Gluconacetobacter diazotrophicus PA1 5: one gene and its partner. The protein of the gene in region 2 binds, or shares a complex with, the protein of the main gene of each other region. Links are inferred from orthologs where the notes say so. Each region holds a gene or a part of one and is shown on either strand. Other genes may lie near its edges. The genes, in order: GDI_RS15880 and dapF.

Region 1 (16,313 bases), 1.1 Mb from region 2 along the record:
GCAGCAGCACCGCCGCCGCGACCAGCCACGGGCCGGGCACCAGGTCGCGGCGCTGGCCGTCCAGGCTGGCGGCCTGTCCGATCGGCTGCTGGGGGGAAAGGGGAGGCATCGCGTCGCCCAGGTTCAGGGCCCGGCGGGCGGTGCGCGGGCCGTACAGGCCCGGCGGGTGGGCGGACGAGGCCGCCTGCGTGCCGAACGCGTCCGCCGGCAGGGCGCGGGCGCCCGGCGGGGGCGGGCCAAGGATGGCGTCGGAATCCAGCGTCATGTACGGCGCGAGCAGGCTGTGGTCGGCGGGCGCTTCCACGCCGGCCGGGCGTTCGGCCAGCCGGCGCAACATCGCGACGAACAGGCCGGACAGCGGCAGGTTGGACCAGTCCGCCGTGCTGGTGACGTGGAACAGCACGACCTCGCCCGCGCCCAGCGCGGCATGGGTGACCAGCGGCGTGCCGTCGGACAGGCGCGCCCAGCTATGATCCGCCAGGTCGGCGGCCGGGCGGGCGAGGACCTGGCGCGACACCGTCACCTCGGGCGGGATCGGCAGTCCGTGAAACGGCGAGGCGTCGGGGAAGGGGGCCAGTTGTTCCGGCTTGCCCCACGACATGGCGCCGCCCAGTTGCCGCTCGCCCTGCATCAGCGGCACCGGGAGCAGCGTGTCGGCGGGGGGGAGATGCGCGGCGTCGTCCTGGGGGGCTTCCATAGGGGCGGCGGGCATGTCGGGCGAGGCCATGTCGCGGTCCGGGCTGCCGTTCAGCAGCGGTCCGGCGAAGCGGACCAGCATGCCGCCCTTGCGCACCCAGGCGGCGACGGCGCGGCGGGTCTGCGGGCTGTCCAGCGCGCCGTCCGGGGCGACCAGCACGGAGAGCGGGCGGGCCAGCAGGGTCGCGGCCGAGCCCTCGCGCAGTTCGGCGGTGGGGGCCAGCGCGCGCCGCAGGTAGAACAGCGGCCCGACCAGCGGGGTATCGGTGCCGGCGACGCCGATCAGCCCGACCGGCCGCCGCCGGTCGCCTTCGTCCAGCAGGCGCATGCCGGCCGGGCCGGGCATGTCGTCCAGTACCAGCCGGTCGATGCGGTTGCGCAGTTCGGCGGGCAGCGCTACGCCGGCCGTGGCGCGGTCCGCCCCGGCGGCCAGCGAGAGCGGGACCAGCGCCAGCACCCCGCCGTCGGCGGCCTCGGCCCGCACGGTCAGGTGGCGTGGGTGGGGCTGGGGCAGGGCGGCCAGCGCGACCCGCAGCGTGTCGCCGGCCGCGCCGGGATCGTCCTTCGCAGGGGGAACCAGGGACGCGACCGTCAGGTCCGGCGCCGTCAGAGTGCGTACCGGGCCGATAGCGGCCAGCGCCGCAGCAAATGCCGGATCGTCCGGGCCGGCCAACCCGTCGGAGACATAGACCACCGGCCCCCGCCATCCGCCGGCGGCCAGCGCGCGCAGGGCCCGCGCGGCGGCGGCGCGATCGGTCGGCCAGGGCATGGCGCGGGTGGAATCCAGCGCGCCGCGCAGCAGGGACGGCGTCATCGCCGCGCCGATGGCCGGGGTCTCGCCCGCCGGGCCGGGCGCGGTCGTCAGCAGCCGGGCGTGGCGTCCGGCGCGGCCGGCGCGGTCCAGCACGGTGTCCAGCGCGGCCAGCCGGTGGGTCCAGCCCGGCACGGCGGCCCAGCCGTTATCCAGCACCAGCAGCGGATCGCCGGAGCCCTCGGCCCGCGGACCCGTCGCCTGGTCGCGTGGCACCACCGGCCCCGCCAGCCCCACGATCAGGCCGGCCAGCGCCAGGCAGCGCAGCAGCAGCAGCCAGGGCGGCGCGGTCGCCGCGTCCGTGACCCGGGCGTGCAGTCCGCGCAGCAGCATGATGGCGGGAAAGGACTGCCGCCGGGGTGCCGGCGGCAGGGCGCGCAGCAGCAGCCAGATGACGGGCAGGACCGCCAGGGCCGCCAGCAGCCAGGGAAACTGGAAGATCATCGGCCGCGCCCCCCCCGAGCTGCCCGTCCGGCCGCGCCGCCCCGATCCATCAGGGCGGCGTGCAGGGCCAGCAGCGCCGTTTCCGGCCGCTGGTCGGTGACATGGCGGATCAGGTCCAGGCCGGTGGCGCGGCACACGGATGCCAGATCGTCCTGATGGCGGGCATAGGCATCGCGATAGGCGGCGCGCAGGCCTTCGACGCCCGACAGGGTCATCGCGGCCTCGTCCTCCAGCCCCGCGAAGCGGACGCGCCCGGCATAGGGCAGGCTGGCCTCCGCCGGGTCGTTGACCAGCAGCAGGTGCGCCCGCGCCGGGCGCGCGGCCAGGCCGCGCAGCAGGGCGTCGAGCGGCGCGATCTCGCCCAGCCCGTCGCCCAGCAGCACGACCCTTGCACCAGGGGAACCATGGTGCGGATTGGGCAGGCCGGGATTGTCCGGTCCGCCCTCCATGATCCGCAGCAGCGCCACGGCCAGCCGGTCCAGGGCCGCCCGTCCGCCGGGGGGGATGTCGATGGGGCCGTCCGGGGCCAGCACCCGCACCCGTTCCCCCTGGCGCAGCGCCAGCGTGCCCACCGCCAGGGCCAGCAGCACCGCGCGGTCCGATTTCAGCGGCAGCGCCGCGCCCGAGCGCCAGCGCATCGACGCGCTGGGGTCGCACCACAGGCACAGCGTCTGGGCGGCCTCGGCCTCGGTCTCGCGCACATAGGCGCGGAGGCTGCGCGCGGATTGCCGCCAGTCGATCCGGGTCACCGGCTCGCCGGGCTGGGCGGGGCGGAACTGCCAGAAATCCTCGCCCGGGCCGGATTGCCGCCTGCCATGGTGGCCCACCGCCACGGTCGCGGCGATGCGCTGGGCCGCGAGGATCAGGGCCGGCATGCGGGCGGCCAGCGTTTCCGCCGCCAGGGGCAGGGGAACGGCCGCGCCGGGCGTATCGAGGGCCGCGTCCCCGCCCGCCGTGGCGCGGCCGTTCGGGGGCGGCCGGCGCAGCAGGCGGCGCAGCAGCCGGGCCGCGCGGCCCGGCCGGTCGTCAGGCCCGTGGTCAGGGAGGGAGGGAGAGGATCGCGTCACCGCCGGCGGTCAGTCCAGGGTCTGGAGCAGGCCGTCGATCAGTTGCGGCAGGCTCCTGTTCTCGGCCCGGGCGGTGAAGGTCAGGGACATGCGGTGGGCCAGCACCGGCTCCGCCAGGGCCGCGATGTCGTCGATGCTGGGCGACAGGCGCCCGTCCATCAGCGCCCGCGCGCGGGTGGCCAGCATCAGGGCCTGCGCGGCGCGGGGGCCGGGCCCCCAGGCGACGGAGTCGCGGATGGTCGCGTCCTGCGTGGTTTCCGGCCGGGCGGCGCGGACCAGGCGCACGATGGCATCGACCACCTTGTCGCCGACCGGCAGGGCGCGGACCAGGCGCTGGGCGTCGATCAGTTCGCGGTCGGTCAGGACGGGGCGCGGGGTGGCGTCCTGGGTTCCGGTCGTGGCCAGCAGCATGGCGCGTTCGGCCGCGGCGTCGGGGAAGCCCAGCGGGACCTGCAGCATGAACCGGTCGAGCTGCGCCTCGGGCAGCGGGTAGGTGCCTTCCTGCTCGATCGGGTTCTGGGTGGCCAGGACGTGGAACGGATGGGGCAGCGCGTGCTCGGTCCCGGCGATGGCCACCCGGTGTTCCTGCATAGCCTGCAGCAGGGCCGACTGGGTGCGGGGGCTGGCGCGGTTGATCTCGTCGGCCATCAGCAACTGGCAGAAGACCGGGCCGCGCACGAAGCGGAAGCTGCGGCGGCCATGCTCGTCTTCGTCCAGGATCTCGCTGCCCGTGATGTCGGAGGGCATCAGGTCGGGCGTGAACTGCACGCGCCGCGCCTCCAGCCCCAGCACGGTGCCCAGCGTCGTGACCAGCAGCGTCTTGCCCAGCCCCGGCGCGCCCACCAGCAGCGTATGGCCGCCGGCCAGGATGCTGACGAGGGTTTGATCGATGACGTCGCGCTGGCCGTGGATGATGCGCCCGATCTCGGCGCGCGCGGCCTGCAGCTTGCCGCCCAGGCGGTCCGCCAGGCCCAGGTCGGCGGCGGCTGCGTCGGGCATGGAGGTGCGCGCGGTGTCCGGTACGGTTCCGGTGGCGGAGGGCAGGGCGTCCGATATCGTCATACCCTTAATCTGACAGGTCCTGGGGTTTCATCAAGGTCCGGGTTCATCAAGTCCCGGGTTTGGTTGGGGGGTTTATCGGGGGTTGGGGGTTTCATCACGTCGGGTCTGATCCCTATATCGGGGAGCATGGTTCAACAGGCGCGGGTAACGCAGTTGGCTGACGATCAGAATACGCACGCCGCCTTCGATCTGGCCGGCGCGGAATGCTCCTCCCTGGCTGCCGCCGGCCCCCACGCGTCCCCTCCGGAGCGGCCGCGGGGGGCGGGGCGGTCCTGCGGGGCGTTGCCGTTCCTGGTGCAGCGCGACGGGACGTGGCTCTATCGCGGCACGCCGATCCGCCGCAAGCCGATGGTCTGCCTGTTCGCCTCGGTCCTGACGCGGGATGCCGAGGGGGCGTACTGGATGCAGACCCCGACCGAGCGTGGGACGATCACCGTCGAGGATGCGCCCTTCGTTGCCGTGGAACTGCATTGGGCCGGGTGCGGGCGCAGCCAGGTACTGTCCTTCCGCACCAATGTGGATCTGGTGGTCTGTGCCGGGCCGGAGCATCCGATCCAGGCCGACTGGAACGTGCCCTGCGCGGAATGCGGCAGCGGCCCCGTTCCCTACCTGCATGTGCGCGACGGCGACGGGGCCTTTCCCATCCAGGCCCGGATTGCCCGTGCCGTCTATTACGAACTGGCGGCCTGGCGGTCCCCGGGGTCTGTTGCGGCGTGCCCTGCCTGGGGGTGTGGAGCCGCAACGTCTTCTTCCCGCTGTCGCGCCTGCCGACGCCCGACGCATCCGAATGAATGGCATGCCCGGTAAAGGGTGCCGCGTGATCGGCCCGGCATGACGTACGGGTGCGCCGTGGCGGCGGACGACCTGCCGTGCCGTCTGGCGACAGTGCTGCCGGACGGGCGGGCGGGGCTGGACCGCCTGTGGGCCGTGCTGCCGCGGGCGCGGTTGGTGGGCGGCGTGGTGCGCGACCTGCTGGCGGGCCGTCCGGTCTCGGACCTCGATCTCGCCACGCCGGAGCCGCCGGACCAGGTGCTGGCGGCGCTGGAGGCGGCGGGGATCAAGGTCGTGGCCACCGGGCTGGCCCATGGAACGGTGACGGCGGTGATCGCGGGCCGCCCCTACGAGATCACGACCCTGCGCCGGGACGAACGTACCGACGGGCGCCACGCCGTCGTCGCCTGGACCGACGACTGGGCCGAGGACGCGGCCCGGCGCGATTTCACCATCAACGCGATGTCCTGCGGCCGGGACGGGGTGGTGCATGATGCGTTCGGCGGCCGGGCGGACCTGGAAGCCGGGCATGTGCGCTTCGTCGGCGATCCGGCGACCCGCATCCGCGAGGACGCGCTGCGCGTGCTGCGCTTCTTCCGCTTCCACGCCCGCTATGGCCAAGGGACACCGGATGCGGCGGCGATGGCGGCGATCGCGGATGCGGCGGCGGCCGGGGCCCTGTCGCGCCTGTCGGCCGAACGCGTCTGGTCCGAATTGCGGCGCATCCTCTCCGGCCCCGCCGTGATGGAGAGCCTGGGGCTGATGGAGCGGACGGGCGTGCTGGCGCGGCTGCTGCCTGAGGGGTACGACCTGCCGGCGCTGGCCCGGCTGGTCGCCGCCGGGGCGCCGCCCGACGCCATCCTGTTCCTCGGCGTCCTGGCCCGGGCGACGCCCGGCCTTCTGGCGGCGCGGTTGCGCCTGTCGCGGGCCGAAGCCGCGTCCCTGGCCTCCCTGGGCGTGACGGCCGATTCGGCGGCGCCCGACCCGGAGGTGCCCGAACCGGGGGCGGACGACGACGCGCGGCGCCGGATGCTGGCGAACGAGGCGGCCGAGATCCTGGTCCGGCGAAGCTGGCGGGTGCAGGCGGAGCGGGTAGGCGCGCCCTCGGCGGCATGGGACGGGCTGCGGGCCGACCTGCTGGCCCGGGCGCGGCCGGTCTTCCCCCTGGCCGGGCGCGACGTGGTGGCGGCCGGCGTGGCGGCCGGGCCGCGTGTGGGCGCAGTGCTGGAGCGGGTTCGCGACTGGTGGATGGCAGGGGGATGCCGCGCCGGGCGGCGGGCCTGCATGGCCCAGCTTGAGCGCATGGTCGCCGATACCGCCTGACCGGGTGGGCAACCGGCGGGCGGCCCGTCGCTTTCCTTTGTTGCGAACTCCTTGTTTAAAGAGCCCCATGAACGTCGTCCCGCCTCGAACCCCGTCCCCTGCCGCCGCGTCGCTGGTGCCCCCCGGGGGCGGCCCGCAGAATTCCGAGCGCAGTACCGTCCTGCTGCGCCGGCTGTGGCGGTCGGAAGTGCGCCTGCATCGCGGGCGCATCGCATCGGTGATCGGGCTGACCGTCGTGATGGCGTCGCTGACCGGCCTGTACCCGCTGGTGATCCAGCGGGCGCTGGACATGTTCGCCGCCCATGATCCGCGCATCCTCTACCAGGTGCCGGCGCTGGTGATCCTGATCACCGCCGCCAAGGCGCTGTCCCAGTACGGCCAGACCGTGGCGGTGCAGAACCTGGTCCTGATCGTGATACGCGGGCTGCAGGCGCGCATGTTCCGGCATCTGCTGCACACCGATATCTCGCGCATCGAGCGCGAGGCCCCGGCGCAGCTTTCGGCGCGCTTCACCACCGATGCCGTGTCGATCCGCGAGGCGATGATCCGCGCGGTCAATTCGATCGGCGACGTGGTCACGGTCGCGGGCCTGGTCGTGTCCATGTTCTACATGGATTGGGAACTCAGCCTGATCGCCGCCGTGCTGTATCCGGTCGCGGCGGTGCCGATCCAGCGCCTGGGCAAGAAGGTCCGCCGTGCCTCGGGCGGCATGCAGGAACGCATGGGCGAGACCTCGGCCCTGCTGACCGAAAGCTTCGCGCAGGCCCGCACGGTGCGCGTCTACCGGCTGGAACAGAACGAGGAGGCCCGCGTCAGCCACACGTTCGACCAGTTGCACATGGCCCTGCAGCGCATCGCCCGGGGGCGGGCCCGCGTCGATCCGGTGCTGGAGGTGCTGGGTGGCTCGGCGGTCGCCGCCGTGCTGGGGTTCGCCGGCTGGCGCGCCGCGCGGGGCGGCGCGACGCTGGGCGATTTTTCCGGCTTCGTGGCGGCCCTGCTGCTGGCCGCGCGCCCGCTGCGGGCGCTGGGATCGCTGAACGCGGCGTTGCAGGAAGGGGCGGCCGGGCTGGAACGCATCTTCGCCGTGATCGACGAGCCCGCCGACATCGTCGAATCCCCCGATGCCCGTCCGCTGCCCGCCGGCAACGGCCATCTGCGCTTCGAGACGTGTCCTTCTTCTATCCGGACGGACGGCGGGCTGGACGGGCTGAGCTTCGAGGCCCGGCCCGGGCTGACCGTGGCGCTGGTCGGCCCGTCCGGGGCCGGGAAATCCACCGCCCTGTCGCTGATCCCCCGCCTGCATGACGTCGGCGCCGGGCGCATCGTGCTGGACGGGGTCGACCTGCGGGCGCTCCGGCTGGGCGACCTGCGCGACGCCATCGCCTATGTCAGCCAGGACACGCTGCTGTTCGACCTGTCGGTGGCCGACAACATCCGCATCGGCCGCCCGGGCGCCACGGATGCCGAAATCCGCACGGCGGCGCGCGCCGCCGCGGCGGAGTCCTTCATCGACGCGCTGCCCGAGGGCTTCGCCACCCGGGTGGGGCCGGGCGGGCAGCGCCTGTCGGGCGGCCAGCGCCAGCGCGTGGCCCTGGCCCGCGCGCTGCTGCGCGACCCGCGCGTGCTGCTGCTGGACGAGGCCACCAGCGCCCTGGACAGCGAGAGCGAGGCCCTGGTCCAGCAGGCGCTGGGCCAGTTGCGCCAGGGGCGGACCACCATCGTCGTGGCCCATCGGCTGTCGACCGTACGCTCGGCCGACCTGGTGGTCGCGATGGCGGGCGGGCAGGGGGTCGAATGCGGTACCCACGCGGCCCTGATGGAAGCCGACGGGTTGTACGCCCGGATGGTCCGGACACAGGCATTCGGCGAAGTCGGCCCGTAAACGCGGGCTGGTGGCGCGTCCTTTACGATTGCTTTAAAAAACGATTTCAAAACAACCTGATGGCCGTGAAGCGCCGCGCGGTATCGTGGCGCGTGGGTTTTTCACCTGCGGGGGCGGTTGATGGATCGGGCGCTTCGTGCCATGGATTGACCGACCGGTTCGGTCAATATGTCCGCGCTGGCGGCAGGGCTGGAAACAAGAGGAACCGTATGGCCGAGCAAGACGGCGCTACGCCGGGCAAGACGCCGGACGACACGCGCAGGAAAAAATCCAATCCGATGGTGCGGATCGGCCTGATCGCCTTCGTCGCGGTCGTCGCCGTGGGGGCGGGGGTGTACTGGTTCCTGACCCGCAACGATATCGAGACCGACGATGCCTTCACCGCCGGGCGCGCGGTGACGATCGCCCCGCATGTGCGCGGCTACGTCACCGCCCTGCTGGTGAACGACAACCAGTTCGTGCATGCCGGCGACCTGCTGGCGAAGATCGATGACCGCGATTATCGCGCCGCGCGCGACAACGCGGCCGCGACGCTGGACATCGCCCGTGCCCAGGCGGCCGGCGCGCAGTTCGGCCTGCTGGTCGCGCAGAAGGATTTCCCCGGCCGCCTGATCGCGGCGCAGGGACAGTTGCTGTCCGCCCAGGCGCAGGAATTCAGGGCCGAGACCGATTATCGCCGCCAGCACGCGGTGGCCCGCGCGGCCACCACGCAGCAGGATATCGACTACGCCACCGCCGCGCTGCAGGCCGCCAAGGCCCAGGTGCTGCAGGCCCAGGGCAACCTGCAGGTGGCCGAGCCGGTGAAGGCCAATATCTCGAACACGCAGACGCGGGTCGGCCAGTTCGACGCGCAGGTGACGCAGGCGCAGGCGCAACTGACCCAGGCGGAACTGAACCTGGGCTGGACCGAAATCCGGGCGCCGCATGACGGCTGGATTTCCCAGCGCAATATCGAACGCGGCAGCTTCGTCAGCGAAGGCCAGTCGATCTTCTCGATCGTCGAGCCCGAGGTCTGGGTGATCGCGAACTACAAGGAAACGCAGGTCACCCACATGCGGCCGGGGCAGAAGGTCGATATCGCGGTCGATGCCTATCCGTTCCTGAACCTGCGGGGCCATGTGGATTCGATCCAGCTCGGCACGGGTGCCACCTTCAGCGCCTTCCCGCCGGAAAACGCCACCGGCAATTACGTGAAGATCGTCCAGCGCGTGCCGGTGAAGATCCTGATCGACGAGGGGCTGCGCGCCGACGTGCCGCTGTCGCTGGGCCTGTCGGTCGAGCCGACGGTCTACACGAAGTGAGCGGCGCGCCGCCGGGGGATGCGGGGGCGGCGGCGGATGCGCCGCAGCCCTGGAAGCCGCGGGCCAACCCGTGGCTGATCGCGGTCATCGTGACCGTGGCGGCGTTCATGGAAATCCTGGACACGACCATCGTCAACGTCTCGCTGCCGCATATCGCCGGCAGCCTGTCCTCGACCTATGACGATGCGACCTGGACCCTGACATCGTACCTGGTGGCGAACGGCATCGTCCTGACCATTTCCGGGTGGCTGGGAAAGCTGCTGGGGCGCAAGCGCTATTTCATCATCTGCATCTTCATGTTCTCGGTCTCGTCCTTCCTGTGCGGGATCTCGCACAGCCTGCCGCAACTGATCATGTTCCGCCTGATGCAGGGCTTCTTCGGCGGCGGGCTGCAGCCGAACCAGCAATCGATCATTCTGGACACGTTCCCGCCCGAACGGCGGGCGGCGGCGTTCGGCCTGACGGCGATCGCGACCATCGTGGCGCCGGTGATCGGGCCGTCGCTGGGCGGGTGGATCACCGACAATTATTCCTGGCGCTGGATCTTCTTCATCAACGTGCCGGTGGGCCTGCTGGCGACCTTCGCGGTGTCGATGGTCGTGGACGACCCGCCCTGGGCGCAGAAGCAGAAGGCGCCGCTCGATATCGTCGGCATCGGCCTGATCGCCATCGGCTTCGGCTGCCTGGAGGTCGCGGTCGACCGGGGCGAGGACGAGGACTGGTTCGGGTCGGGGATGATCCGCACCATGGCGGTACTGGCCGTCCTGGGCATCGGCGGGGCGGTCGCCTGGCTGCTGACCACCAAGCGGCCGGCGGTGGACCTGCGCGTGTTCAAGGACCGCAATTTCGCGACCGGCACGGCGCTGATCGGGGCGGTGGGCGCGCTGCTCTATGCCTCGGCGATCATCGTGCCGCAGTTCGCGCAGCAGGTGATGGGCTATACCGCGACGCTGTCCGGCCTGATCCTCTCGCCCGGCGGCATCGCGGTCATCATCCTGATCCCGCTGGTCGGGCGGGCGATGAAATATGTCAGCCTGCGGGTGCTGATCGCGTTCGGCTTCTTCTTCATGGGCGTGTCGCTGTTCTGGTCCGCGCATCTGGTGCCGGCGCTGGATTTCCGCCACCTGGTGTGGTTCCGCATGGGCCAGACCGCCAGCCTGGCGTTCCTGTTCGTGCCGATTTCCACCATCACCTATGCGACCCTGCCGCGCGAGTTGAACGCCGATGCGTCCGCCCTGTTCAGCATGGCGCGCAACGTGCTGGGCTCGATCGCGATCTCCGGGTCCACCGCCCTGCTGACGGAAATCCGGCAGGCGCACCAGACGCAGATGGTCCATTGGATGACGCCGTTCAGCCAGCCCTATGTCGATTACCTGGCGCATGCGCGCCAGGCGGCGGCGGGGCGCGGGGTGGCCTCGGCGGCGGTCAACGCCGTGGCGCAGCATCGGCTGTTCCTGGAATTCACCCGCCAGATCGCGATCCTGGCCTATAACGAGGTCTTCATGATCCTGGGCATAGGGGCGTTCATGGTGGTGCCGTTCTGCTTCCTGCTGTCGCCCATCCGTGGCGGCGGCAAGCCGGGAGCGGCGCATTGAGCCTGTCGCAGGACCTGGGGCCCGTCATTCGCGTCGTCTCGGCGGCGATCGTGCGCGAAGGGGCGTTGCTGCTGGTGCGCAAGCGCGGCACCGATGCCTTCATGCTGCCCGGCGGCAAGGCCGAGCCGGGCGAGGACGAGGCCGCCACCCTGCGGCGCGAACTGGACGAGGAACTGGGCTGCGGCCTGCATCCGGAATCGGTCGCGCTGCTGGGCCGCTTCGCGGCGCCCGCGGCGAACGAGCCGGGATTCACCGTGCAGTCGGCGGTGTATCGCGGCCGGCTGGAGGGCCGGCCAGCCATCCGCGCGGAAATCGCGCAGATGCTGTGGTTCGACCTGCGCGCATCCCATGGGGAGGCCGTGCTGGCGCCGCTGCTGCGCCTGCACGTGCTGCCCGCCCTCAGGCAGGCTGGCTGAAGCGGGCGAAGTCGCGGACCAGGGTCCGGTAGATGTCGCGCTTGAAGCCGACATTGCGCTCCGGCAGGCTGGGCAGGTCGATCCACTGCCAGGCATCGAATTCCGGCGGCTGCTGGTCGTCCAGGCGGATATCCGAATCCTGCCCGGTGAAGCGCAGGGCGAACCATTTCTGCGTCTGGCCGCGATAGCGCCCGCCCAGCGCCCGGCCGATCAGCGCGGCGGGCAGGTCGTAGGTCAGCCAGTCCGGCCGCGCGCCCATGATGACGGCCCGGTCGGTGCCGATTTCCTCGCGCAGTTCGCGCAGCACCGCCTCTTCCGGGTCCTCGTCGGCGTCGATGCCGCCCTGCGGGCACTGCCAGACGCCGCCATCCAGCGGGCCGCCGGCGCCCGGCTGGTCGGTGCGGCGGCCGATCAGGATCCTGCCCTGGGCGTTGAACAGCATGGCACCGACATTGCGGCGATAGGGCAGGTCCGCCGCGTCAGTCATGACGCGGCGCCGCGGGGACGGCGGCGGCGGCCGAACGCGGCCCCGTTCCCATCGCGCGGACGATCTTCAGCCCTTCCTGCAACTGGAAGTCGGTGGCCGGCTTGGTCGGGTCGAAGGACGGCCAGTTCGCCGGCGGCTCGTCGGGGATGGACGACACGATGGCGGGCAGGTCGGTGCGGGCCGGCGGCTTGGCGGTATTGCCGCCCTGGTTCTTGATGATGTGGCTGAGGTCGGCCTCGCGGATGCTGTAGGCCGGGTCCTCGCGCGTTTCGCGCACTGTCACGTCGGGCACGATGCCCAGCCCCTGGATGGACCGGCCCGAGGGCGTGTAGTAGCGCGCCGTCGTCAGCCGCAGCGCGCCGTCGCCCGGGATGGGCAGGATGGTCTGCACCGAGCCCTTGCCGAAGGATTTTTCGCCCACCACCACCGCGCGCTGGTGGTCCTGCAGCGCGCCGGCGACGATTTCGCTGGCCGAGGCCGAACCGCCATTGATCAGCACCACCATCGGCAGGTCGTCGGTGATGTCGGTGCCGTGCGCGTCCCACCGCTGGCTTTCCTGCGGATGGCGGGCGCGGGTCGAAACGATCTCGCCATTGCGGATGAAATCGGACCCGACCTGGATCGCCTGGTTCAGCAGCCCGCCCGGGTCGGACCGCAGGTCCAGCACCAGCCCGGTCAGGTGGCCGTGGGCTTCGTCCTTCAGCTTGCGGAACGCGGCTTCCAATCCCGGGCCGGTCTCCTCGTTGAACTGCGAGACGCGGATGTAGCCCACCGTGTCGTACAGCGCCGATCGGATGACCTGGATATGGATGATCGCGCGGGTCATGGTCACGACGATCGGCTTGGGCGTCTTTTCCCGGATCAGGGTCAGGGTGATCTTGGTATCCGGCTTGCCGCGCATGCGCCCCACGGCCTCGTCCAGCGGCAGGCCGTCGATGTTCTTGCCGTCGATCGCGACGATGTAGTCGCCCGGCTTGATCCCGGCGCGCGCCGCCGGCGTGTCGTCGACCGGCGAGACGACGCGGATATGGCTGTCCTCGCCCTGCACCTCCAGCCCCAGCCCGCCGAATTCGCCCTTGGTCTGGACCTGCAGGTCGCCGTACTGCTTTTCGGTCATGTACGAGCTGTGCGGGTCCAGGCCGCTCAGCATGCCGTTCAGCGCGTTGATGATCAGGTCGCGATTCGAGACCGGATCGACATAGTTCGCCTTCACCTGTTCCAGCACGTGGCCGAACAGCGACAGCAGGCGGAAATTCTCGGCCGGTGAATCGCTGTCCTTCGACAGGCTGGCGGCCAGGGCGTTGGACGTCAGGTTGCCACCCCCCAGGCCGGGAAGGTGGGTGATCTGCGGACCCGCGGCGATACCTGCCAGAAAGGCGCAACCAAGCAGCAGGCCGGTGCGGAACGTCATGCCGTACGTCTCCTGAATGAAGCCGCCCGCCGCCCCTGGCGTGGGGCCGTGGACGGCGGTACGTGCCAAAGGGCACGTGGGGAGTCATTTTCGGCAATCTTATACCGAACTCCCACGCGGCGGAAACTGCCTACTCACAGGAACGGGGCGGGATCGATCGCGGTGCCGCCCCGGCGTAGCTGCACGAACAGGGTGGGCCGGCCGCCCTGGCCCGACCAGCCGGGCATGCTGCCGACGGGCGCGCCCCGGGCCAGCGCCTGGCCGGTGGAAACCGCCAGCGACCCCAGTCCCGCCAGCACGAAGCGGTAATGCCGCCCGCAATCCAGGATGGTCATCTGGCCGTACGACCGGAACGCGCCGGCGAAATCCACCTGCCCCGCGCAGGGCGCGCGGACCGTGGCGCCGGGCGGGGGGGCGTAGGTGATGCCGGTGGCGGGACCGGCCTCGGTCCCCGCGCCCCAGCCAGTGACGATGGTGCCCGGTACCGGCGCGCCGCGCCCGGCCGCCGGCCCGGGGCCCGGACCGGGCCCGGGACCCTGGGCTATGGCCTGGGCGCGGGCGTGGGCGGCGGCGGCCTCGTCGGCGTGGTGCGCGCGCATCGCCGCCTGCGCCGCGCGTTCCAGCCGGTCCTCGGCGGCCTGTTCCAGCGCCTCGATTCGCGCGACGGCGTCCTGCAGGCTGGTGGCCTGCCGCGTCGCGTCCTCGACCTGGCGCGCGGCCAGCGCCGCCGCGCCGGTCGACCGGCGCTGGGCCAGGCGCGCGGCCTGCGCGGCGCGGGCTACCTCGTCGCGTTGCGTCGCCTGCCGGCGTTGCAGATCGTCCAGCCGCGCGCCCTCGCGCGCCAGGTCGTCGTCCAGCCGGGCCAGTTCGGCGCGGCGGGTGCGGATGGCGTCGGCCCGCTGTTCCAGTTGCGCGGACAGGCCCCTGATGACCAGCAGGCCGGTGACGGCGTCGTCGGGCGGCACGGGGGCGGCCAGCAGCGTGTCGGCCGGATAGCGCGCCAGCCGTGCCGCCAGGGGCAGCATGGGCGCCATGGCGGCCGAATCCCGGTCCAGTTCGGCGCGCAGGCGTGCCTGTTCCGCTCGCAGGGCGTCACGCGGCCGGCCAGGTCGGCGGTCTGCTGTTCGGTCTGCTGAAGCTGGGCGGTGGCGTCGACCGTCGCGGCCGACAGGGCGGCGGCGCGGGCGGTGTCCTGGCGGGCCTGCGCCTGCGCCGCGTTGCGTGCCTGGGTGCGGGCGGCCAGGTCGCTGGCCTGGCGCTGCTGCCGGGCGATCAGGGCCTGCCGCGCCAGGCGGGCCTGTTCCACCGCGCGGCGGGCCGCCGCCGCCGCGTCATCGGTCCCCCGGCCGGAATGAAGCGCATGGTGGCGGGGGGCACGGGGCGGGGCGGCATCGGCCGATCCCCCAATGGCCGGGACCCCCCAGGGGGCCGGGACCCAGGTGGCCAGCCCGGCGAGCAGGCCGGCCACCAGCGCGCGTTTCAAGTTAAAAACGGTGTTTTTCGACCAGCAGCGACGTCCCGGTCATGGCGGCGGGCTGCGGCAGGCCCATCAGGGCCAGCAGGGTGGGCGCCAGGTCGGACAGGCGGCCGTCATGCAGCGTCATCTCGCGCACGCCGGTCAGCACCACCGGCACGACGTTCAGCGTGTGGGCGGTGTGCGGGCCGCCGGTCTTGGCGTCGAACATGGTTTCGGCATTGCCGTGATCGGCCGTGACCAGCAGTGCGCCGCGCTGGCGGTGCACCGCTTCCACCAGGCGTTTCAGGCCGCGATCCACCGCCTCGATCGCCTTGACGGCGGCACCGAACACGCCGGTATGGCCCACCATGTCGGCGTTGGCGTAATTCAGGACGATCAGGTCGTACTTGCCGCTTTCGATCGCCGCCACCGCCTTGTCGGTCAGTTCGGGGGCGGACATTTCCGGCTGCAGGTCATAGGTCGCGACCTTGGGCGAGGGCACCATGATCCGGTCCTCGCCCGGAAGCTGGGCTTCCTTGCCGCCGTTGAGGAAGTAGGTGACGTGGGGGTATTTCTCGGTCTCGGCCATGCGCAACTGGTGCAGGCCGGCCTTCGACACCACCTCGCCCAGCAGGTCGTCCAGCGTCTCGGGCGGGAACAGCACCCCGATCAGCTCCGCCAGCCGGTCGCTGTAGCGCGTCATGCCGACGGCGGCGGAGAACCGGATGACGCGCGAGCGGGCGAAGCCCTCGAAATTCTTCTCCAGCAGCGCGTCGAAAAGCTGGCGGATGCGATCGGCGCGGAAATTGAAGGACAGGATGGCGTCGCCGTCCTTCATCCCCCCATAGGTGCCCAGCACGGTCGGGGGCAGGAATTCGTCCGTGGTTCCGGCCTTGTAGGCCGCATCCAGCACCGCGAGCGGGTCCTCGCCATGCGGCCCCTGGGCCGAAACGATGGCGTCATAGGCCTTTTCCACCCGGTCCCAGCGGCGGTCGCGGTCCATGGCGTAGTAACGGCCGGACATCGTGGCGATGGACACGGCGTCCGGCAGGGCGGCGCGCAGGCTGGCCACGTACTCGCGGCCGGAATGCGGCGGCGTGTCGCGCCCGTCGGTGAAGGCATGGAAGGCGACCGGAACCCCCTGGTCGGCCAGGATCTTCGCCAGCGCCACGGCATGGTCCTGGTGGGAATGCACGCCGCCCGGCGAGACCAGGCCCATCAGGTGGCAGGTGCCGCCGCTCTGCTTCAGGGTTGCGACCAGGCCCATCAGGACCGGATTGGCGGCCAGGCTGCCGTCACGGATGGCGGCGAAGATGCGCGGCAGTTCCTGCATGACCACGCGGCCGGCGCCGATATTCAGGTGCCCGACCTCGGAATTTCCCATCTGCCCTTCCGGCAGGCCGACATCCTCGCCACATGTCTTCAGGAAGGCGTGCGGGCCTTCCTGCCACAGGCGGTCGAAGGCAGGGGTATGGGCCGCGCGGACGGCGTTGTCCGTCGGGTCGTCGCGCCAGCCGAACCCGTCGAGGATGACGAGCATGACCGGGCGTCGGGGATGCAGGTGCGTCTGGGTGGTCATGGGTATTCTCTC
Region 2 (12,186 bases):
TCGGGCAGCGGCAGGGTGGGGGTCGCGTTCAGGTCCTGCACGATCCGGTGGCCGATGCGCGGATTGTCGGCCATCGCATCGGCGTCCAGCCCGATGCCGATGACGGAGCCATAGGTCGCGTCGCGCGGCAGGTGGCTGTCCGGCCCGGCCATCAGGTCCAGCACGTCCGCGCCCTCGGCCACCAGGGTATGGTACAGCGCGGTGACGGCGGATTGCGCCCCGGGGTCCATCAGGGGGCCGGGATCGCGCCTGGCAAAGAACGACGCGTCGGGTTCGTCGCTGGCGACGGTGAAGGCGGCGGGGTGGAAGCCGTGCGGTTCGTCGGTCATGCCCCGCACATGCGACAGGTCGGGCGGAAAATCCAGACCCACAATGCCGGCCGGGCCGCTATACATCCGCCACCCTGTCGATAAAGGAGTCCGAAACGATGGCGAAGCTGATCCATTCCATGATCCGCGTGCGCGACGAAGCCGCGTCGCTGGCATTCTACGAACGCGCCTTCGGCCTGCGCGTGGCCGACCGGCTGGTCTTCGATGGTTTCACCCTGATCTACCTGTCCAATGCCGAACAGACATTCGAACTGGAACTGACGGTCAACCACGACCGCGACCGCCCCTATGACCTGGGGGACGGCTACGGCCACCTGGCGGTGTCGGTCGCGGATATCGACGCCGAACATGACCGCTTCACGCGGGAAGGTCTGTCGCCGCTGGCGGTCAAGCAATTGTCGCTGGGCGAGCGGGTCGTGGGGCGCTTCTTCTTCGTCGCCGACCCGGACGGCTATCGGATCGAAGTGCTGCAACGCGGCGCCCCGGGCCGGTTTCTCTGACGGCTGCAAGCTTGTCTCGCACTCCGCCGATGCGTGCCGTATAAGGCGCGCATGATGACCCCGTTCCACAAGATGCACGGCCTGGGCAACGATTTCGTCGTGGTGGACGAACGCGCCGAACGGTACGGCCTGACGCCGGCCCGCATCGCGGCGCTGGCCGACCGCCATCGCGGGATCGGCTGCGACCAGTTCGTGGTCCTGCAACCCGCCACCCGCGACGGCGCGGACGTCCTGGTGCGGTTCTTCAACGCCGACGGCACCGAGGCCGGGGCCTGTGGCAATGCCTCGCGCTGCGTCGCGGCGCTGCTGTGGCGGCAGGAGGGGCGGCGCGAGACGGTGCTGCAGACCCGGGCCGGCCTGCTGCCTGCCCGGGTGGATGACGCGGGCGTCGTCACCGTGGACATGGGCCGCCCGGCCCTGGACTGGCGCGACGTGCCGCTGGCGCGGGCGGCCGATACGCTGCACCTGCCGCTGGCGGGAGACCCGGCGGCGGCCTCGATGGGCAATCCGCACGCCACGTTCTTCCTGGACGACATGCTGGACCTGGACCCGGTCGTGGCCGGGCCGTTGCTGGAACATGATCCGCTGTTTCCCGAACGGGCCAATATCGGCTTCGCGCATGTCCGCTCGCGCACCGAACTGCGCCTGCGCGTGTGGGAGCGCGGCAGCGGCCTGACCCTGGCCTGCGGCTCCGGCGCCTGTGCGGCGGTGGTGAACGCCGTCCGGCGCGGGCTGGTGGAACGGACCTGCACGGTCGGGATGGATGGCGGCGCGCTGTCCGTTTCGTGGCGCGCGCAGGATGACCCAGGGGAAGGGGGGCATGTGCTGATGACCGGCCCCGCCACCGTCAGCTTCGTCGGCACGTTCGATCCCGAAGGCTATCCGTCATGACCGCCAAGCCGGAGATCCTGACCTTCGGGTGCCGCCTGAACACCTATGAGAGCGAGGTGATGCGCGGTCACGCGGCGGCGCTGGACGACGTGATCATCGTCAATACCTGCGCGGTGACGGCCGAGGCCGAGCGGCAGGCCCGCCAGGCGATCCGGCGCGCCCATCGCGACCGGCCCGGCGCGCGGATCGTCGTGACCGGCTGCGCCGCGCAGATCGACCCGGACCGCTGGTCGGCGCTGCCGGGCGTCACCCGCGTCCTGGGCAATCGCGAGAAGCTGGAGGCCGCAAGCTGGACCCCCGCCGCGATGCAGGACGGCCACGCCGTATCCGACATCATGGCGGCGACCGAGACGGTGCCGCATCTGGTGACGGAATTCGCCGGCCGTACCCGCGCGTTCGTCGAGGTGCAGCAGGGCTGCGACCATCGCTGCACCTTCTGCATCATCCCGTTCGGCCGGGGGCCGTCGCGCTCGGTTCCGGTCGGGGCAGTGGTGGAACAGGTCCGTGCCCTGGTCGCCTCGGGCTATCGCGAGATCGTGCTGACCGGGGTCGACATCACCTCGTGGGGCGGCGACCTGCCGGGCCGTCCGGCGCTGGGGCAGCTCTGCCGGCGGGTGCTGGCGCTGGTACCGGAACTGGAGCGGCTGCGCCTGTCCTCGGTCGATCCGGTGGAAATCGACGACGATCTGTGGCGCCTGCTGGCGCAGGAGGGGCGATTCATGCCCTATCTGCACCTGTCGCTGCAGGCCGGGTCGGACATGGTGCTGAAGCGGATGAAGCGCCGGCACCTGGTCGAGGACGTGGCGCGCGTGCTGGACCGCGCCCGTGCCTGCCGCCCCGACCTGGGGATCGGCGCCGACGTCATCGCGGGCTTCCCGACCGAGACCGATGCCCTGTTCGCCGAAACGCTGGATTTCGTGCGTGCGCAGCGCCTGCCGTACCTGCACGTCTTTCCCTATAGTGAGCGGCCGGGCACCCCGGCGGCGCGGATGCCCGCCGTGCCCGTGGCCGTGCGCAAGGAGCGCGCGGCCCAACTGCGCGCGGCGGGGCAGGCGGCGGCGCGGGACTATCACGCCAGCCTGCTGGGGCGGACGCTGAACGTGCTGCTGGAAACCGCGACCACTGGCCATTCCGAGGAATTCGCCCCCGTCCGGCTGGCCCCGGACAGGCTGGACGGTACTGCGGCCGAGGCGGGGCGGATCGTGACCGTCCGGGCGACGGCGATTGACGAAAACGGACTGGTGGCGGAAACCCTCTGACATGGCACTTGGTTTTTTCTCCCGCCTCAAGGCGGGGCTGTCCCGTTCGACCCAGAAGCTGGGCGGTGGCATCGCCGCGGTCTTCACGCGCCGCAAGCTGGATGACGAGGCGCTGGAGGAGCTGGAGGATCTGCTGATTTCGGCGGATCTCGGCCCTGCCGTCGCGGCGCGGATCATCGAATCGTTCCGTCATTCCCGCTTCGGCGCCGAGGTCACGGACGACGAGGTCCGCGACGCGCTGTCGGCCGAAATCGCCCAGGTTCTGGAACCCGTGGCCGTGCCGTTCGTCCCCGATCCGCAGCGCAAGCCGCATGTGGTGCTGGTGGTGGGCGTGAACGGCACCGGCAAGACCACGACCATCGGCAAGATGGCGCGCTATTACGGCGAGCAGGGGCTGAAGGTCATGATGGTGGCCGGCGACACCTTCCGCGCCGCCGCCGTCGAGCAGTTGCAGGTCTGGGGCCAGCGGGTGGGCGCGCCGGTCATCGCCGGGCCGCCCAACGCCGACGCCGCCGGCCTGGCGTTCGAGGCCCTGAAGCGCGGCCAGGCCGAGGGCTGCGACCTGCTGCTGATCGACACCGCCGGGCGCCTGCACAACAAGGGCGCGCTGATGGAGGAACTGGCCAAGATCATCCGCGTGATGCGCAAGTTCGACGAAAGCGCGCCGCATTCCGTGCTGCTGGTCCTGGACGCGACCACCGGCCAGAATGCGATCGAGCAGGTGCGGGTGTTCAAGGAACTGGTCAACGTCACCGGCCTGGTCGTGACCAAGCTGGACGGTTCGGCGCGCGGCGGCATCGTGGTGGCGCTGGCCGACACGTTCGGCCTGCCGGTCCATGCCGTGGGCGTGGGCGAGCAGGCCGAGGATCTGCGCCCGTTCTCGGCCGAAGCCTTCGCCAGGGGGCTGGTCGGGGATTCCGTGCGCCTGACCCCGCGAGAGGGCGGGGAGGCGACGGAGGAAAAGGAGGACGGCCCGGCCTGACGCCGGGAACCGTCCCGTTCCGTCAGAGCGGCAGGATCCGCCCGGAGACTTCGCCCAGCGCCTGGATGCCCGGGAGAACCTTGCCCTCCAGCCATTCCAGGAACGCGCCGCCGGCGGTCGAGGTATAGGACATTTCGTCCGCCACGCCGGCATGGCGCAGCGCGGACACCGTGTCCCCGCCGCCCGCGACGCTGGTCAACTGGCCGGCCTGGGTCCGCCGCGCGACTTCCGCCGCGACCAGGTTGGTGGCGGTGTCGAAGGGATGCAGTTCGAACGCGCCCAGCGGGCCGTTCCAGACCAGGGTCTTCAGGCCCACGATCTTCTGGATCAGCAGGGTGACCGTCTCGGGCCCCGCATCCAGCATCATCGCATCCGCCGGGATCTCGTCGATCGGCACCGTTCTGGTCGGCGGATCGGCCCGGAATTCCGTCGCCGTCACCGCATCGACCGGCAGCACGATCTCGCACCCGCGTTCCTCGGCCTTGGCCATGATCGCGCGCGCCGTGTCGTGCATGTCCGCTTCCTGCAGCGACTTGCCGACCCGCACCCCGTTGGCCGCCAGGAACGTGTTGGCCATCGCGCCGCCGATGATCAGCACGTCGACCTTGTCCAGCAGGTTGCCGATCAGGTCCAGCTTGGTGGAGATCTTGGCGCCGCCGACGATCGCGCCGACCGGACGGACCGGGTTTTCCAGCGCGACGTTCAGGGCGTTCAGTTCCGCCTCCATCAGCCGCCCGGCGAAGGACGGCAGGAAGCGGGCGACGCCCTCGGTCGAGGCATGGGCGCGATGGGCGGCGGAAAACGCGTCGTTGACGTAGTCATCCGCCAGTGCGGCCAGCGCCTTGGACAGGTCGGGGTCGTTCTTTTCCTCGCCGGCATGGAAGCGCGTGTTTTCCAGCACCAGGACGTCGCCGTCCTGGAGCTTGGAAACGGCTTCCTCGGCCACCGGGCCGATGCAGTCGTCGGCGAACTGCACCGGACGGCCCAGCGTCGTGCCCAGGGCGGCCGCGATCGGCGCCAGCGACATCTCCGGCACCCGCTGGCCCTTCGGGCGGTCGAAATGGCTGACGACGATCACGCGCGCGCCCTTGTCCGCCAGTTCGCGGATGGTGGGGGCCAGGCGCTCGATGCGCGTCAGGTCCGTGATCTTCCCGTCGCGGACGGGCACGTTCAGGTCCGCGCGCAGCAGGACCTTGCGTCCTTTGGGCTGGAGCGCATCCAGCGTCTTGAAAGACAGCGCCGCCATCACAGAGATCCGAACAGCGCTGCGGTATCGGACATGCGGTTGGAAAAGCCCCATTCATTGTCGTACCAGCTGCACACCCGGACCAGCTTGCCGCCATCGACCAGCGCGGTCTCGGTCGCGTCGAAGGTCGAGGATGCGATGCTGTGGTTGAAGTCCGAGCTGACCAGCGGCGCGGTGTTGTACGCCAGGATCCCCTTCAGCGGGCCTTCGGACGCGGCCTTCAGCATCGCCGCGTTCACCTCTTCGACCGAGGCCGGGATGCGGGTCGGCACGAAATCGAGCGAGACGAGCGACACGTTGGGCGTGGGCACGCGGATGGCGGTGCCGTCCAGCTTGCCCTTCAGGTGCGGCAGCACCAGACCGACCGCGCGCGCGGCGCCGGTCGAGGTCGGGATGATGTTCATCGCCGCCGCGCGGGCCCGGCGCGGGTCCTTGTGCAGCGTGTCCACCGTGCGCTGGTCGCCGGTATAGGAATGGATGGTGACCATGTAGCCGCGCTCGATGCCGAACGTCTCGTCCAGCACCTTGGCGATGGGCGCCAGGCAGTTGGTGGTGCACGAGGCGTTGGAGATCACCGTCATGTCGCTGGTCAGCGTATCCTGGTTCACGCCATAGACGATGGTGGCGTCGACATGCGTTCCGGGGGCCGAGATGATGACCTTGCGCGCGCCGGCCTCGATCAGGTGCGCCGCCTTTTCCTTGGTCGTGAAGCGGCCGGTGCATTCCAGCGCGACGTCCACGCCGTCGAACGGCACCTTGGTCGGGTCGGCCTCGGCCGAGACCGCGATCGGCGCATAGGTGCGACCGTTGGCGGTGATGACGATCGCATTGCCCTCGACCCGCACGTCGGCGGGGAAGCGGCCATGGATGCTGTCATAGCTCAGCAGGTGGGCGTTGTCCGCGACGCTGCCGAGGTCGTTGATGGCCACCGGCACCACGTCGGTGCGTCCGCTTTCGATGATGCCGCGCAGGACGAGGCGGCCGATGCGGCCGAAACCGTTGATTGCGACTTTGACAGCCATTCTATTGCTCTCCCGAGTATTCAGCCGTTACGGAATGTCGGCCGTAGCTGGACGGTGCCTCCGGCGGCGTATCGTCCGCGGCCACCTTCCGCTTTCTGCCCGGACGGCGCGTGAAAGTCACGTCCCGTCTCGCTGATCAGGTGAATCGCCGTCTGGTGGATCCGTTCGGCGGTAATGCCCAGACGGCGATAGAGTTCGCTGGACGGCGCGGTCTCGCCGAAATCCTCCATGCCGATGAAGGCGCCGCGCGGCCCCAGCCACCGGTCCCAGCCGAAGCCCGACGCGGCCTCGATGCCGATGCGTGGCGCGCTGCCCAGGACCTGCTCGCGATAGGAGGCGTCCTGGCGGTCGAACAGTTCCCAGCAGGGCAGGGAAACCAGGGCCGCGTGAATCCCGTCCCGGACCAGGAGCTGCTGGGCCTGGCGGGCGATGGCGACCTCGCTGCCGGTGGCGACCAGCGTGACCTGGCGGGGGCCCCGTGCCTCTTCCATGACATAGCCGCCGTGCGCGCTGGCGCCGCGCGACCGGCGGCCGCGCAGGTCGGGGAATTCGGCCTGGCCGGCCGAAACGGGGCACAGCGCGATCAGGCTGGGCCCGTCGGCCCGGTGCAGCGCCAGTTCCCAGCATTCCGTGGTTTCGCGCCGGTCGGCGGGGCGGAAGACCGCGACATTGGGCATGGCGCGCAGGCTGGCCAGCTGTTCGACCGGCAGCCAGCCCGCCCCGTCCTGGCCCAGCGCCAGCCCGTCATCGGTCAGCAGGTAGATGACCCGCCTGCGCATCATCGCGGCGAAGCGCAGTGCCGGGCGCATCCGGTCCACGGCGACGAAGGTCGTGGCCCCGCACGGGATCAGGCCCCCATGCAGCGCGATTCCGTTCAGCAGCGCGGCCAGGCCATGCACCCGGGTGCCGCAATCGCCCGCGGCGGCATCGTCCGGGCGGATCGGGCCGGTCAGCTCGCCCCCCCGGCGCGATGCCAGGCACAGCATTTCCGGCACCAGGCCGCGCAGGATGTCCAGCCCGCGCCGGCCGTATCCCAGGGTTCCCTGCTCGTAGGGCGCGGGGTCCGAACCGTGCCCGGGGCCGGGTGGCGGTGCCCCGGTGCCGACCTGCCACGACCGGGCCCAGTCCTCGCGCCAGAAGGAGGGCAGGCGTCCCGCCGTCACGCGGTCGAATTCCCCGCGCTGCCGGTGCTTGGCCAGCCGCCGCAGCCACGCCCGCCGGGCCGAGGCCCCCCGGCGGGCGACGCGGGGCCACAGCAGGGTGGACAGGTCCTGCAGCGCCGGCAGGTCGCGGGGGGCATTTTCCCCCGGGGCGGCGGCCGCGTTCGGGGGAGGCGCGATGGAACAGGCGACGACGCATGGCTTGCGCGAGCGCGTCGCGGCCGACAGCGCGGCATGCACCGCGTCGGGATCGTCGGCGGCGACCTTGCGCACCGACCAGCCGGTCGCGGCGTAGCGCGCCAGCGTGTCCTCGGCCTCGCTTTCATCCTGCGGCGGGATTTCGAACAGCACCGTGATGCGGTCCAGCCCCATGCGCGCGGCCAGCGAGGCAGCTTCCATCGCGACCCCGGTGGACAGTTCGGTGCCGCAGGACAGGACCCAGATCCGGTGGTTGACGATCGACCGTCCGAAGCGCGCCGCCATGCGGCGTTCGGCCAGCGCCATGCCGATGGCGGCACCCAGCCCCTGGCCGCCGGGGCCGAATGCCATTTCCACGGCCGGGTGGGCGCCATATTCCATCACCGCCTCGCCGGGGGACGTGACCTGCCCGGCCAGGCGCATCAGGGCGTTCCGCAGCGGGCGGTGGCGGGTCGACGACACGACGAAGCGGTCGCGATCCGGCCAGTCGGGGCAGGCCGGGTCGAATCGCAGGAACTGGTTCCACAGCACGCAGGCCGGGACGGCCATCGCCGCCGCGCGGCAGGCTGCCTCCGCGTCGTCCACGGCGGCGCCGATGAAGCCGCGCACGGCGTCGCCCAGCGCGTGGACCATGTTCCGCGCGTCCGGATCGGCGGGCGCCATGCCGGGTCCCGCCTCGGCAGCAGGGTCGTCGTCCAGGTCCGGCATCGGGGTGCGCGCGCGTGCCATGGAACGATGGTTTAGGATCGTGGCGGGCGGCCCGCAAGCGCACGCTCGCAACCCCGGCGTCCTCCCGGCGCCCGCGGCCGGTTTTGCGCTCTTGCTCCGCGATGCGGATGCTGCAACCGTGCGCGCATGTTCCATCCCTCCCGTCCCGAACTGTTTCTGCTGGCTGCGACAATGGCGGGGACGCTGTGCCTCGCCTCGTGCAACCTGGTGGACCAGCGGACCTTCGATCCGCGGGCCAGCCGCGCGCCCCGTCCGCACTATCCCCCCCCGCCGCCCGCGCCGAAGCCGGTCCCGCCGCTGGTGGAAATCCGGCACGGCACGCCGCCCGAACAGTGGCAGCCGGCCCTGAAGGGGGCGGTGACCCGGGCGATGGCGCGCAAGCCGAACGTGCTGTTCGTGGTGACGGTCATCGTTCCGTCGGGCCGACGCCGGCGCAGGAAAGCGCCGCCCTGGCCCGCGCGACGGCCACGTACGGGCAGCCGGTGCCTCCTGCGATCGTGGCGGACGGCGCCGGGCCGGCACAGGTGGAAATAACCGCTATGTCGGATTCGACGATGACCTCGGGCGTGATCCGGGTGTATGTGCGATGAACCGTAAAGGTAATCCGCACAGCGGACCCGGACGAACCGTAACGGCGAATGCCGCGCGGGCCAGTGCCCCGCAACCGGCATCGCGGGAGAATTCCTCAGTGGCCAGTATCGACGTGGGTGGGCATCCTTTCTACCGTTTTTGCCGGTCGGCATTGCAGGATATTCGCCAGCAGGGTCGCTACCGCCAGTTCACCCCGCTGGCACGCCAGGCCGATCGGTACCCGGTCTACGAATACGGCGCCGTCCGCCCGCCCGAGGGGCGTGACGTGGTGGTCTGGTCGGCGAACGACTATCTGGGCATGGGCGTCGAGCCCGCCGTGGCCGAGGCCGCGATCGCCGCGATCCGCGAACACGGGGCCGGGGCCGGGGGCACCCGCAACATCGCCGGTACCAGCCCCCTGCACGCGGCGCTGGAGGCCGAGCTGGCCGACCTGCACGGCAAGGAAGCCGGGCTGCTGTTCGTGTCGGGCTATGTCTCGAACCAGGCCAGCCTGCAGACGATCCTGACCAGCATGCCGGGCTGGATCTGCTTTTCCGACCGGCAGAACCATGCCTCGATGATCGCCGGCATCAAGGGCGCGCGCGGTTCGTCCTGCGTCATCTTCGAACATAACGACCTGGCCGACCTGGAGGCCAAGCTGGCGGCGGCCCCGCGCGACGTGCCCAAGCTGGTCGCGTTCGAAAGCGTCTATTCGATGGATGGCGACATCGCCGATATCGGGGCGACCTGCGCCCTGGCGCGGAAATACGGCGCCATGACCTATCTGGACGAAGTGCACGCCGTGGGGCTGTACGGTCCGCAGGGCGGCGGCGTGGCCGAGCGCGACGGCGTGGCCGACCAGGTGGACATCATCGAGGGCACGCTGGCCAAGGGCTTCGGCGTCCATGGCGGCTATGTCACCGGGTCGGCCGAACTGATCGATTACCTGCGCTGCGCGGCGTCGGGTTTCATCTTCACCACATCGCTGCCGCCGTCGGTGGTGGCCGCGGCCCTGGCCAGCGTGCGCATGGTGCGCAAGGATGCCTGGCGGCGCGAACGGATGTTCGAACGCGTGGCGGCCTTCCGCGCGCGGCTGACCGCGGCGGGCGTGCCCTTCATGCCCACGCCCAGCCATATCGTGCCGATTCCGGTGGGCGATGCCGATCGCTGCATGGACATCAGCCGCCGCCTGCTGTCGGAATACGGGCTGTACGCGACGCCGATCAACTACCCCACCGTCCCGCGCGGCACCGAGCGGCTGCGCCTGACCCCGGGCCCGTTCCACACCGACGAGATGATGGACGAAATGACCGCCGCGCTGGTCACGCTGCTGGGGCTTTCCGACCAGCGCAAGGTCGAGGCGGCCTGAAAAGGAAGCTGGGCGTAATGCCCTGCTTCCTTCATCTTTGACAGGTGCTCTGTTAGCCGCGTCGCACCTTGGCGATGGCGGCCTTCAGTTCGTCCAGGTCCACCGCGCCCGGAATGACGTAGCGCCCGTCGAACACGAAGGTCGGCGTGCCCTCCAGATGGATGGAGGTGGCCAGGGTGGAATTGGCCCGCAGGGTCGATGCGACGGCCGAGCCCGCCATGTCGGTCGCCAGGCGGTCGGGGTCCAGCCCGGCCTGCGCCGCCAGCGTGCGGATGCGCGCCGCGTCGGGCTTCTGGCTGTCGGCCATGATCGCGCGCTGCATGCGGAAATAGGCGTCCTGTCCCCCCTGGAGGGCCGCCGCGGCGATGGCCTGCGCGGTCAGCAGGCTGGCCGGCCCCAGCACGGCGACCACCTTTTCCACGATGCGGACATCGGGGTCGTCATGGACCAGCCGGTCCAGGTCCGGCAGCACCTTGCGGCAATAGGGGCAGCGCGGATCATAGAATTCCACGATCGTCATGCGGGCGTGGGGGGCGCCCAGGATCGCATCGGTCGGCGCGGGGGTGCCCAGGGCGGCGCGGTTGGCGGCCAGCGCGTCGCGGGTCGTGGCCTGTTCCTGCGCCTCGGCCCCCGCGCGCAGGGCGGCGATGGCGTCGGTCAGGATGGTGGGATCGGTCTTCAGCGCGTCGCGGACGATCGCGACGATCTCCTTGCGCTGGTCGGCGGTGAACGTGCCGCCGTCCCCGGCGCGCGCACCCGTCGTGCTCAAGCCCAGCAGGATCGCGGCCGCGACACCCGACAGGGCCGCGCGGCGGCGCGCGGCCCGGCGGGCAGGGGGGCGGACAGGGGCGAAATACGGCAAGGGCGTGCTCCGGCAGTCGGTTCCTGGATGGTCCGCCGTCTGTAGAGCAGAACGCCCCGACGCGGAAGGGTGCGGCGGATGCGGATGTCGCGTGTTGCCGATGGCCCGGAAGACCGCTAATTCCCGAAGGCCCGGTGGTTCGCGTCGGGGTGGTCGTGTCTGTGGTCGTGTCCGGGATCGACGGTGGTTATGGAGAATTTGTGCGTGCGTGAACGTCCCCTGTATCCCCCGTTTCGTCGATATGGGGCCCGGTTGCTGTCGACCGCCCTGGCGGTCGCACTGGGCGGGTGCTCCTCCACACCGGTCAGAATGGTCAGCCACGAACTGTTCGGTTTCGGCGGCGCGGGCGCCGGCAAGACGTCGCCTTACCTGACCGGCTATATCGGCAACGTGGTCGCGGACGAACCGCAGGCGGCCATGGCGGCGCGCGATGTTCTGGCACGGGGCGGCAATGCCGGCGATGCGGCGACGGCCCTGGGGCTGGCGCTGGCGGTGACGCTGCCCTCGCGCGCGTCGCTTGGCGGCGGCGGGGCCTGCCTGGCCTGGCGGCCCGGCGACAGCGACGGCGGCCGGGCGTTCGTGTTCATGCCGGCTGCCGGCGCGACGACGCCGGAGGGCGGCGCGCCGGTGGACCGGCCGGCGGCGGTGCCGATGCTGGCGCGCGGGCTGTACCTGATGCACCTGCGCTATGGCAGCGTCGATTTCAACGAAACGATCACGCCGGCGCTGCAACTGGCGCGCGGCGGGGCCACGGTCAGCCGCGCGCTGGCCGGCGACCTGGCCGCCGTGCAGCAGCCCCTGCTGGCCGATGCGGGCGCGCGTGCGTTGTTCAGCCGCAACGATGGCACGGTGCTGGCCGAAGGCGACAGCCTGGTCCAGTCCCGGCTGGCCGGCGTGCTGGAGCAGATGCGTGCCATGGGTGTGGGCGATCTGTACAACGGGGCGCTGGCGGCGTCGTTCGTCGCCGGCAGCCAGGGTGCGGGGGGCGGCCTGATGGCGGCCGACCTGCGCGGTGCGCTTCCGTCCGAGACGATGCCGCTGACGGTGCGCGTGGACCGCATGACCGTGT

The links.
Region 1: the proteins of dapF (region 2) and GDI_RS15880 are in contact, whole or in part, in a solved structure (PDB 5YGU), measured with the Escherichia coli proteins. The link is inferred for Gluconacetobacter diazotrophicus PA1 5 from one-to-one orthologs.

What each region holds. Positions count from the first base shown.
Region 1 is NC_010125.1:3,439,929-3,456,241, reverse strand. The notes cover bases 10,104-13,103. They hold GDI_RS15880 (RNA pyrophosphohydrolase), read right to left. Parts: upstream 11,856-13,103; coding sequence 11,352-11,855; downstream 10,104-11,351. Other genes in these bases: GDI_RS15875 (S41 family peptidase), read right to left, coding at 11,848-13,103; GDI_RS15885 (NUDIX hydrolase), read left to right, coding at 10,949-11,368; GDI_RS15890 (DHA2 family efflux MFS transporter permease subunit), read left to right, coding at 10,104-10,952. In the rest of the region: GDI_RS15925 (DUF4159 domain-containing protein), read right to left, coding at 1-1,951; GDI_RS15920 (DUF58 domain-containing protein), read right to left, coding at 1,948-3,018; GDI_RS15915 (AAA family ATPase), read right to left, coding at 3,028-4,080; GDI_RS15905 (CCA tRNA nucleotidyltransferase), read left to right, coding at 4,912-6,174; GDI_RS15895 (HlyD family secretion protein), read left to right, coding at 8,266-9,357; more of GDI_RS15890, read left to right, coding at 9,354-10,103; more of GDI_RS15875, read right to left, coding at 13,104-13,266; GDI_RS20355 (murein hydrolase activator EnvC family protein), read right to left, coding at 13,401-13,865; GDI_RS20350 (hypothetical protein), read right to left, coding at 14,045-14,749; gpmI (2,3-bisphosphoglycerate-independent phosphoglycerate mutase), read right to left, coding at 14,751-16,301. UniProt on the Escherichia coli protein: Master regulator of 5'-end-dependent mRNA decay.
Region 2 is NC_010125.1:2,359,045-2,371,230, reverse strand. Bases 1-2,800 are described here. They hold dapF (diaminopimelate epimerase), read left to right. Parts: upstream 1-880; coding sequence 881-1,720; downstream 1,721-2,800. Other genes in these bases: mtaB (tRNA (N(6)-L-threonylcarbamoyladenosine(37)-C(2))-methylthiotransferase MtaB), read left to right, coding at 1,717-2,800; GDI_RS11015 (VOC family protein), read left to right, coding at 428-829; GDI_RS11020 (class I SAM-dependent methyltransferase), read right to left, coding at 1-329. Outside these bases: more of mtaB, read left to right, coding at 2,801-2,979; signal recognition particle-docking protein FtsY, read left to right, coding at 2,981-3,961; GDI_RS10995 (phosphoglycerate kinase), read right to left, coding at 3,984-5,207; gap (type I glyceraldehyde-3-phosphate dehydrogenase), read right to left, coding at 5,207-6,229; GDI_RS10985 (transketolase-like TK C-terminal-containing protein), read right to left, coding at 6,250-8,316; GDI_RS10980 (hypothetical protein), read left to right, coding at 8,443-8,850; hemA (5-aminolevulinate synthase), read left to right, coding at 9,005-10,255; GDI_RS10970 (DsbA family protein), read right to left, coding at 10,308-11,117; GDI_RS10965 (gamma-glutamyltransferase), read left to right, coding at 11,322-12,186. UniProt on the Escherichia coli protein: Involved in the succinylase branch of the L-lysine biosynthesis and in the biosynthesis of the pentapeptide incorporated in the peptidoglycan moiety. Catalyzes the stereoinversion of LL-2,6-diaminopimelate (L,L-DAP) to meso-diaminopimelate (meso-DAP).